2 regions of the Massilia oculi genome follow, and region 2 is predicted to be linked to the other one. Evidence: predicted binding sites of a transcription regulator. Region 2 holds the regulator's gene; the other holds the start of a gene.
The links. The regulator LexA, encoded in region 2, represses DNA repair genes until DNA is damaged. The targets are predictions, from matches to a motif close to ACTGTATNNNNATACAGT.
Positions count from the first base shown of each region.

Region 1 (5,601 bases), 110 kb from region 2:
GAAGCGCTGCTTGAGCAGGCGCGCGCGCAGCAGCGCCAGCGGATGGCGGCCAAGCGTCAACCCTTGCGCGCGGTAGTCGCCGACGATCTCTTCGCCTTCGCTCGGGGCCTGCAATGCCGGCGTTTCTTCGCGCGGCACGGTCGGGCGCAACAGATCCTTGTCGGGCGCGGCGCCCGAGGCTTGCCACAAGGCTTCGCGCCGGTGCCCGGCCAGCGAACGCAGGGCGTTGGACGCGGCCAGCACCTGCAGGTCGCCCCGGTCGAGATGCGCGCGCCGCGCCAGGTCGGCCACGCTGTCGAAAGGCCGCACGGCGCGCGCCTGCTCGATGCGCTCGGCCGCCTCCTGCTTCAATCCTCGTTGCAGCGAAAAGCCCAGCCGCACCGCCGGCTGGCGCGCGCGGTCGACGGGGTCGTACTCTTCCAGCGCCGAATCCCAGCCGCTGATGGCGACGTCGACCGGCCGCACCTCGATGCCGTGGCGGCGCGCGTCCTGCACCAGTTGCGAGGGGCTATAAAAACCCATCGGCTGGCTGTTGAGCAGCGCGCAGAGAAAAGCGGCCGGCTCGTGGCACTTGAGCCATGAACTCGCATAAGCCAGCAGCGCGAAGCTGGCCGCGTGCGATTCGGGGAAGCCGTACTCGCCGAAGCCCTGGATCTGGCTGAAGATCGCCTCGGCGAATTCCTGCTGGTAGCCGCGTTCGAGCATGCCGCCCACGATGCGCTCGTAGTATTTTTCGAGGCCGCCCTTGCGCTTCCAGGCCGCCATCGCGCGCCGCAGTTGATCCGCCTCGCCCGGCGTGAAGCCGGCGCCCAGGATCGCCACCTGCATCACCTGCTCCTGGAAGATCGGCACGCCCAGCGTGCGGCCGAGCGCGACCTTCATCTCGGGGCTCGGATACTCGACCGGCTCGAGGCCCTGGCGCCGGCGCAGGTAGGGATGGACCATGCCGCCCTGGATCGGGCCGGGCCGCACCACCGCCACCTCGATCACCAGGTCATAGAAGCGGCGCGGCAGCATGCGCGGCAACATGCTCATCTGCGCGCGCGATTCGATCTGGAACACGCCGATGGTATCGGCCTGGCAGATCATGTCGTAGGTGGCGCTGTCCTCGAGCGGGATGTCCTGCATTTCGAACACGTCGCCATAGCGCTGGCCCACCAGCTCCAGGCCGCGCCGCATCATCGACAGCATGCCCAGCGCCAGCACGTCGACCTTCATCAGGCCCAGCTCTTCGAGGTCATTCTTGTCCCACTGGATGACGCTGCGATCCGCCATCGTCGCGTTCTCGATCGGCACCAGGCGCGAGAGTTTCCCTTTCGCGATCACGAAGCCGCCCGGATGCTGGGACAGGTGGCGCGGGAAGTTCAGCAGCGACTGCGCCAGCGTGGCCCACTGGCGCGACAGCGGCGCCTCGGGATCGAGGCCGCTCTCGGCCAGGCGGCCCAGCAGATCGGCGCGGCTGTCGAACCAGTGGTGGGTCTTGGCCACCTTCTCGACAATGGCGAGGTCGATGCCGAGCGCCCGCCCGCTGTCGCGCAGCGCGCTCTTGGGCCGGTAGCTGATCACCACCGCCGCCAGCGCCGCCCGCTGGCGGCCGTACTTGTTGTAGATGTACTGGATGACTTCTTCGCGCCGCTGATGTTCGAAGTCGACGTCGATGTCGGGCGGCTCGTTGCGTTCGCGCGAGATGAAGCGCTCGAACAGCAGGCTGGCGCGGGCCGGGTCGACCTCGGTGATGCCGAGGCAGTAGCACACCGCCGAGTTGGCGGCCGAGCCGCGGCCCTGGCACAGGATGTGCTGCGAACGCGCGTAGCGCACGATGTCGTAGACGGTGAGGAAGTAGTGTTCGTAGCCCATCTCGGCGATCAGGTCGAGCTCGTACTCGATCTGCGCCTGCACCTTGGCCGGCACGCCCTGCCGAAAGCGCCGGTGCGCGCCGATCCAGGTTTCGCTGCGCAGGTAGCTGCTGGCATCGTGGCCTTCGGGGACCACCTCGTCCGGGTATTCGTAGCGCAGCTCGTCGAGCGAGAAGGTGCACAGGCGCGCGATGCGCACCGTCTCCGCCAGCGCCTCGCGCGAATAGATGTTGGCCAGGCGCAGGCGCGCGCGCAGGTGCTGCTCGGCGTTCTGCGCCAGGCCGTAGCCGCAGGCGCCCACCGGTTTGCCCAGGCGCGTTGCGCTCAAGGTGTCCTGCAAGGGCTTGCGCGAGCGGACGTGCATGCAGACGTGGCCCAGCGCGACGATCGGCAGGCCATGCTGCCAGCCCACCTCTTCCACCGTGGCGCGGTGGGCGTCGTCGAAAGCGCGGTGCAGCTGGGTGAGACCGAGCCAGGCGCGGCCCGGGAAGGTGGTGGCCATCCATGCGGCCTGGGCGTGCAGGCGGTCGACGTCCTGGGCTTCGTGGCCGGGGTATGGCGGCAACAGGATCGCCAGGCAGTCGGGCATGTGCTGCAGGTGCGCGTATTCCGGGACGGGATTGGCCAGGTCGTCGGGCGTGAGCAGATAGGTGCCCTTCTCGCTGCGCGTGCGGCCGATCGTGATCAGTTCGGACAGGTTGCCGTAGCCGTTGCGGTTTTGCGCCAGCAGGATCAGCGAGGGGGCCGGGGCGCCGTCAGGGTTCTTGAGGTGGAAGTGGGCGCCGATGATCAGGGGCAGGTTGGCGCTTTTCGCTTCGGCGTGGGCGCGCACGACGCCGGCCAGCGAGCATTCGTCGGTGAGGGCCAGCGCGAAGTACCCCAGCTGCACCGCGCGCGCGACCAGCTCCTCGGCGTGTGAGGCCCCTTGCAGGAACGAGAAGTTCGAAAGGCAGAACAACTCGGCATAGGGGGGCAGCGTCTGGGCTTGGGAGGCCGGGGCTGGGTGGTGGGGGTGGGCTTGGTCACGCTGGGGGGCTGTCGAACAGCTAATACTGTATAAAAACACAGTATAACCGAGCTCACTACGCCAGCGACTCAAATGTGCATTGAACGCGTGGGCGGCAAAGCCTCCCACGCTACCAGCATCGACTACTCAGGCGTGTGTGGGAAAGGGGCGCGGCATGGGTCCGAGGGAGGAGCCTGACGGATCTTGTGCCCCCATCCGCGCGCGCAGGCTGGACAAACCACCACCTTGCGCGCGGCGCAATACCGGCTGATCCGCACAGACCATACGCTCGTATGCAAGCATCAAGGCAGTGCCGCCCGTGGAATTGATGTAGTCGAGCATGTCCATCGTGGTCTCGAAAGCCCAGTCCGAGAAGCTCTCGCCCAGTTCGCCCCCTGCCGTCGCACCGGCACTCGTGACACCGCCCTGCACTTTCGTCAGGATGGTGACGATGGCCCACGAAATCCCCATCCATCCAGTCGTCGCGAGCGTCATGCGCAGTACCGGCATGAGGATGCCCGCCTCGTGAATCGCCTTGAGCACGCCCAGCAAGGCGCTCGCTGGCATCGCGCGGTTGCAGTCGATGGTCGCGATCAGGATCGCGATCTTGTTCATCACGCCAGGATAGCGCCGCAGAAAGCGGTACAAGGCGAGACCGATCTGCTGCTGGTCGCCGAGCAGCCGGCCAAGGCCGGCCGCTAGAAAGCAGCCGCCTGTGAGCTTCCAAACGACTTTCACCAGCTTCATGTCGACCGGACCGTCCAGCATCGTCGCGCTGGCGAAGGCTTGCAAATGGCTGGCATTGCCGGCCCGCGTGGGGTTTAGCAGCAGGTTGAAGCAGGTGGAAAAATTGGTCTCGTAGCTGCCGTCCACTGCAATGGCGCCGCTTGCGGTCACCGCGAGGAACGGCGCTCCCGCGCCACCGACGACGCCGATATTGATGGCGCCATTTGCCTGGAGCGATGCCATCAACTGGATCGCATCCTGTGCGCTGCCGCCGGCACGCAAGGTGCCGTCGCCGTCCGCGCTCAGGTAGCTGCCGTCACGGCATTGCAGGGTAATGGCGGGTGCATCCAGGGCCTCGGGTACGCCAATGGTGAACACCTCGGCCGCGTCACTCGAGGTCCCGAGCGCCGTGATCTGGCCATCGGCGGCGATCGACCAGTAACCGCCTGCCGCGGTCTGGAGCTTGATCTCGTCGCCGGCGGCGAGCGCTCCGGCCAGCGAGACGAAGTTTCTGTCGGTGGTGAACGTTGGCTCGGGCTGGGTGATCGAGACCGGCGTATCTTCGGGTACGTTGACGCTCGATACCCCCGCCACGCCCCAGCTATAAACCATCGAGAACGACTTGACGGCGGCCGGCCAGGTGTCGCCGAAGGTCAGGCTGTCGGCCGTGAACGACAGGCTTCCATTCTCCACCAGCGCGGCGACTTTTTCCGTGACGTCGACCGGCCCGTAGGCGGCGGCGATGATGTTCAGGGCGCGTGGGTCGAGCGCCGCCTGTCCGGCGGGAGCGGCCGGGTCGTAGTCGATGTGTAGAAGCTGGTTCTCGGTCGTGGCGACTATTTCTGGCTTACGGTCGGCGTACTGGTAGACCACGTGCAGGGTCTTGCGCATGGCCGGCCAACCGTCGCCGAATACGCTGCTGGAGGCGGCGACGGACAGCCTGCGACGGCTCACGCTGGCGCGGACGATGTCGGTGACGTCCTTCAGGCCATAGAAGGCGCTCAGGATGTGCAGCGGCGGACGGTAGCTGAGCGCATAGGGATTGTCCTCGACGACGATGTCGATGAATGGAATCTGGCCGCAATAGCTGGCCACGATGACGAAGGTGTTGCGCTTGCCTTTGCCGGCTTCGCCGAGGGTGGCGCTGTCGGCGAGCAGGGATAAGGTTCCAGCAGAGCGGTCTACAAGGTTGCGTACCGTCGCGCTCACGTCGGCGCAGCCGAAGCTGGCGCCCCATACGGTCAGTAATGGCTGGGCGGCGGCGTCTTGCTGCGCTGGGGCCGGAGCCCGGATAGCTTGCTCGAACTGCTGGGCGCCGATGTTCAGCGTCTGGCCTTCCGAAGCCGTCGCCACGAACGTTGGGCCGCCGTCATAGCGATAGACGACGGTGAGCGTCTTATCGTGGCCAACCCAGGTGTCGCCGAACGTCCGGCTGCTCGCCAATAAAGACAGGGTCTCTGGAAAAGCTTGACGGTTGACCTGCTTGATGACCTGCGCGGTGACCTGCTTGAGTCCATAAGCCGCGCCAACGATCTGCAGAACGCCTGTGCTCTGGGTAGCCATACTTGAATCTTCTTTCCGGAATGAATAACATGCTTTGCGACAAGTGCGATGGCAGGCGCGACGATCTTCGTGACGTCCTCCCTCGTGGTACGCAATAGTTTGCAAACTCCGTGCCACCCTGAAACATGGCGTCAAAGCAACAAAATCAAGGATTTAGTCGACTAGCTATGCCTGTTGGGTGTAAAACAACGGGTGTTTTTACATGTCAACGAGGAAGTTGACACGCTGGGTGCCTGAATCGAAGTTAAGAATGTGTATTCGGCAAGTTCTTTTCCTATAGTATTTACGGTGCCTGCGCCGACCAAACGAGCCGCATATGACTTCATCGCCTGACTTGCTTGCCACACCCAGTACCGAGCGATATCGCCTCGGTAGGCTGCTTGGCAATGGTGGATTCGGCGATGTACATGAGGCGTGGGATCCGGCGCTGCAGCGCACTGTTGCCATCAA
Region 1 covers NZ_CP029343.1:4,431,581-4,437,181, reverse strand. Annotated here, with positions in the region: gene DIR46_RS20010 (error-prone DNA polymerase) at 1-2,814, opposite strand, end outside; gene DIR46_RS20005 (hypothetical protein) at 3,010-5,151, opposite strand; gene DIR46_RS20000 (serine/threonine-protein kinase) at 5,468-5,601, shown strand, end outside.
Region 1: DIR46_RS20010 (error-prone DNA polymerase) is a predicted target of LexA. The motif match lies at 2,908-2,925, and genes of this name have one in related genera.

Region 2 (5,601 bases):
TCCGCTGTGCCTGGGCATCAACGAGACCGAGCAGGGCAACGAATACCTGGTGGCCAGCGAATCGGTTGCGCTGGAAGGCCTGGGCTTCCGTTTCGTGCGCGACATCGCGCCGGGCGAGGCGGTCTTCATCGACGAAAACAACAAGCTGCACGAGCGCCAGTGCGCCGAGAATCCGTCGCTCAACCCGTGCGCCTTCGAATTCGTCTACTTGGCCCGACCCGATTCCGTGATCGACGGCGCCTCGGTGTACGCCACCCGCCTGCGCATGGGTGAATACCTGGCCGACAAGGTGAGCAAGGAGATCCCGGTCGACGAGATCGACGTGGTGATGCCGATCCCCGATTCCTCGCGTCCGGCCGCGATCCAGCTGGCGATGAAACTGGGCGTCGAGTACCGCGAAGGCTTCATCAAGAACCGCTACATCGGCCGGACGTTCATCATGCCGGGTCAGGGCATGCGCAAGAAATCGGTGCGCCAGAAACTGAACGCCATCAGCTCCGAGTTCAAGGACAAGAACGTGCTGCTGGTCGACGATTCGATCGTGCGCGGCACCACCAGCCGCGAGATCGTGCAGATGGCGCGCGAAGCCGGCGCCCGCAAGGTGTTCTTCGCCTCGGCCGCGCCACCGGTGCTGTACCCGAACGTGTACGGCATCGACATGCCGACCCGCGACGAGCTGATCGCCCACGGCCGCACCGTCGACGAGGTGTGCCGCGAGATCACGGCCGACCGCGTGGTGTACCAGGACGTCGACGCGCTCAAGCGCGCGATCTCGGACGTCAATCCCGAGCTGAAGAACTTCGAGGCCTCGTGCTTCGACGGCGTCTACATCACCGGCGACGTGACGCCCGAGTACCTGGACCGCCAGGAATCGGCGCGCCACAATCCGAAGGCGAAGGACGTCGAGGACAAGGTGCGCACCCAGCTCAACCTGAACCCGCCGGTGGCCGCCGAGTAAACCATGTCGGACAAGCAAAGCTACGGCTTCACCACCACCATCCTGCACAACGATCGCCGCAAGACGATCGAGCACGGTTCGCTGCACAAGCCGGTGCATACCTCGGTCGCCTACGGCTATGCCGACGCACGCCAGCTGGCGTCGGTATTCCAGGGGAGGGAGCCGGGCTTTCGCTACGGCCGCCAGGGCAACCCGACGGTGTCGGCCCTGGAAGACAAGATCAGCAAGATGGAAGACGGCGTCGCCACCCTGTGCTTCGGCACCGGCATGGCGGCGATCGGCGCGCTGTTCCAGGCGCTCCTGAAAGCCGGCGACCACATCGTGTCGTCGAGCTTCCTGTTCGGCAATACCAACAGCCTGTGGCAGACGGTGGCGGGGCAGGGCGTCGACGTCGACTTCGTCGACGCTACCGACGTGGCCCAGGTGGAAGCGGCCTTGCGACCGAACACCCGCCTGGTGTTCGTGGAGACCATCGCCAATCCGCGCACGCAAGTGGCGGACCTGGCCCGCATCGGCGAACTGTGCCGCGCGCGCGGCATCCTGTACGTGGTCGACAACACGATGACCACGCCCTGGCTGTTCCGGCCGAAGCATGTGGGCGCCGGGCTGGTGGTCAATTCGCTGACCAAGTCGATCGGCGGCCACGGCATCGCCTTGGGCGGCGCGCTGACCGACACCGGCCTGTTCGACTGGGCCGCATATCCGAACATCGCCCAGAACTTCAGAAAGCAAGCGCCAGGTGCGCAAGGCATGGCCCAGCTGCGCGCCAAGGCGCTGCGCGACTTCGGCGCCGCGCTGGGGCCGGAAGCGGCGCACCACATCGCGGTCGGCGCCGAGACGCTGGCCCTGCGCATGGAGCGCACCTGCGCCAATGCGCTGGCGCTGGCGACGATGCTGGAGGCCGACGAGCGCGTCGCCGCCGTGCATTATCCGGGCCTGGCCTCGCACCCGCAGCATGCGATCGTCGAGGCGCTGTTCCGCGCCGGCGGCTCGCTGCTGAGCTTCGAGCTGAAGGACGACATCGATCCGTTCGACTATCTCAACCGTCTCAAGCTGGCGATCCCGGCCTCGAACCTGGGCGACAACCGCACCCTGGTGATTCCGGTGGCGCACACGATCTTCTTCGAGATGGGCCCCGAGCGGCGCGCCAGCATGGGGATCGCCGAAGGCTTGATCCGGGTGTCGGTGGGCATCGAGGACACCGATGACCTGGTCGGCGACTTCCGCCAGGCGCTGGATGCGTAAAGCGATGTAAAAGCTGTCATCACAGGGCCGGCGAATGCCGGCCCTGTCGTTTTTGCGGTTGAGCCCAGCCGTAAAACACGGCTATCATGGACTTTTACCAGCCAGCCTTACGGTATGCCCATGAAACGATTCCTGTCCTGCCTGTCCCTTTCGGTCTCTGTCGCGTTCAGTAGCGCCGCATTCGCCGGCGAACTCGAGGATGCCAACGCCCTGTTCGAGAAAAAAGACTATGCGGGCGCGCTCAAGCTTTACACCAAGCTGGCCAATGCCGGCAATCCACAGGCCCAGCAGCAATTGGGCCAGATGTACTGGTATGGCGAGGCCGGCGCGATCGATGAGGCGAAGGCGAAGGAATGGTTTGAAAAGTCGGCCGCCAAGGGCAACAAGGTCGCCGCCGACTCGCTCGTGATCATGCAGCAGCGCATCGATCGCCGCGCCGAGATCGACTACTGGATCAAGGGCTACGATGGCGCCGACCTGCAGTCGGGCGAGTACCGCTGCCCGTCGCCGCGTATTCCGGCGGTGTCGAAGATCAATGAAGAGATCGAGCGCGTGAACAAGGCCGTGACCGGCTGGCAGGATTGCTACAACAAGATGGTGACCAACCTCAACGAACAGTCGCCGCTGACCAGGCGCATCCCGCCCGACATCGCCAAGCTGATGAACAAGCAGGAAACCGAGGCCTCGACCGCCTATCTGGAGCGGGTGCGCCAGAACATCGCCGAGGGAGCGAAAGTCAATTCGAAGATGGTATTGGCCGATTTCGCCGCATGGCGCAGCGCGACCGAAGCGTTTGTCGACCAGCATAATGCGGTGGTCAACAAGGCCAAGCAGTAAGGCGACATCTGCTGGAAGATACGTCGTTCCCGCGCAGGCGGGAACCTGAGTTGCTCGCGTTAACGCTGCGTCAGATCGTCTTGGCAGCGCTGAGGACTTGGGTCCCCGCCTTCGCGGGGATGACATGGTAGTGGTGCTAAGTTCTACAGAGGATCAATTCCAGCTGCGCATCAGCCCGACCGCCAGGCCCTCGAGCGCGAACTCTTCGTCGGGCGTGACTTCGATGACCTTGAAGTCGGGGTTCTCGGGCAGCAGTTCGACCAGGTCGCCCGTCTTGCGGTAGCGCTTGACGGTGACTTCCTCGCCCAGGCGGGCGACGACGATCTGGCCGTTCTTGGCGCTGTCGATCTTCTTGACCGCCAAAAAGTCGCCATCCATGATGCCGGCGTCGCGCATCGACCAGCCTTTTACCTTGAGCAAAAAGTCGGGCCGCGCCGCGAACATCGCGGTGTCGACGTTATAGGTGGCTTCGACGTGTTCCTGGGCCAGGATCGGATTGCCGGCGGCGACGCGGCCGACCAGCGGCAGCGACATCATCGACGGTGGCATCATCGGCAACTGCGGCGGAATCTGCTCGACGCTGGCGCCGACCAGGCGGATGCCGCGCGAGGTGCCCGGCGAAATCTCGATCGCGCCCTTGCGCGCCAGGGCTTGCAGGTGTTCTTCGGCCGCATTGGCCGAGCGGAAGCCCAGTTCGGCCGCGATTTCGGCCCGGGTCGGAGGGAAACCCGTGTTCTCGATCGCTTCCTTGATCAGGTTGAGGATCTGTTCTTGCCTTGCAGTGAGCTTGAGCATAAATGTCTTGCGAAACGGGTTGGTAGAGATAGACTGTATTTTTGTACAGTATTCTGCTATACGCAAGGGCTATACACGAAAAAGCGCGAAAAAAGCGCGCGTATCGCAAAAAATACGCTTTTCGCAAGCGTAAATGTCGAGTGAGCCAGGCGCCTGGGTGAGCCTCTTGACAGCCAAGTTCCCTTTTTACCCATTTCACGCTATACTAGCTGGCTGTTCCCTTCCCACACTCGTCTTGACGCCGAGGTGGGCATTTATGTAAAACGTCCTCAAGGAGTAATGCATGCGTCATTATGAAATCGTTTTTATCGTCCATCCGGACCAGAGCGAGCAAGTCCCGGCGATGATCGAGCGTTACAAGACCACGGTGACCAGCCGCGGCGGTAACATCCATCGCGTGGAAGACTGGGGCCGCCGCCAGATGGCTTACCAGATCCAGAAGCTGCCAAAAGCGCACTACATCTGCCTGAACATCGAATGCGACAACGAGACCCTGGTCGAGCTGGAAACCGCATTCAAGTTCAATGATGCCGTTCTGCGTCATCTGACCGTCAAGATGAAGAAAGCAGAAACCGCACCGTCGCCGATGATGAAATCGGTGCAGCGCGAAGATGCAGCCAAGAGCCACCGTGCAGAAGCAGCCGCTCCTGCAGCTGCCCCGGCCGCCGCTGCCTAAGATTTTTTCCAGGAATTCGTAGACACCGTAGCAGAAGAACCGGGTAGAAGTTGGGCGAAAATCAGCTCCAGCTCGTGGCGACCATCGCCGAGCGTGACGTACTGCGCTACACCCCGGCCGGCGTGCCGATCGTTTCAGCCGTCCTGATGCACAGTTCGCATCAGCGGGAGGCGGGGATCGATCGCCTGGTCGAGTTCGAAGTCCCCGCGTTCGCCGCGGGCGAGATTTCGGGCAGGTTCGGCAGTGCCGAGCTCGGCGCCAGCTACCGCTTCAACGGATTCCTTGCACGAAAAAATCGCAACAGCAAAGCCCTGGTGTTTCACATCATTGATTTCAGTGCCGCCTAGTTCGGCAATTTAGATATACAGGAGCCTCAAATGGCATTCGGTAAAAAGTTCGACAAAAACAAAGCTAAAGAAAAACTCAAGCGCAAACAGCAGAACCCGCTGTTCAAGCGCAAGAAGTTCTGCCGCTTCACCGCCGCTGGCGTTGAGCAGGTTGACTACAAAGACGTCGACACCCTGAAGGACTTCGTCCAGGAAAACGGCAAGATCATGCCAGCACGTCTGACCGGCACCAAGGCGCACTACCAGCGTCAGGTCGACACCGCCATCAAGCGCGCCCGCTACCTGGCGCTGCTGCCGTACACCGACCTGCACCACGGTTAATCGGTTACGTCAGCTATCCTGGAGATAAAACATGCAAATCATTCTGTTGGAAAAAGTCATCAACGTCGGCAACCTGGGCGACGTCGTCAAAGTCAAGGACGGTTACGCACGTAACTTCCTGATCCCACAAAAGATGGCCCGCCGCGCTACCGCCGGCGCCGTCGCCGAGTTCGAAGCCAAGCGCGCCGAACTGGAAAAAGCAGCCGCCGAGAAACTGGCAGCCGCCCAAGCCCAAGGCGACAAGCTGAGCGGCCTGACCGTCACCATCGGCCAGAAGGCCGGCGTCGACGGCCGTCTGTTCGGTTCGGTCACCAACGCCGACATCGCTGAAGCGCTGACCAAGCAAGGCTTCCCGGTCGAAAAAGCTGCCGTTCGCCTGCCGACCGGCCCGCTGAAGACCACCGGCGAATTCCCGGTTGCAG
Region 2 covers NZ_CP029343.1:4,541,185-4,546,785, forward strand. Annotated here, with positions in the region: gene purF (amidophosphoribosyltransferase) at 1-958, shown strand, start outside; gene DIR46_RS20465 (cystathionine gamma-synthase family protein) at 962-2,203, shown strand; gene DIR46_RS20470 (tetratricopeptide repeat protein) at 2,324-3,040, shown strand; gene lexA (transcriptional repressor LexA) at 3,194-3,835, opposite strand; gene rpsF (30S ribosomal protein S6) at 4,119-4,511, shown strand; gene priB (primosomal replication protein N) at 4,562-4,858, shown strand; gene rpsR (30S ribosomal protein S18) at 4,889-5,179, shown strand; gene rplI (50S ribosomal protein L9) at 5,211-5,601, shown strand, end outside.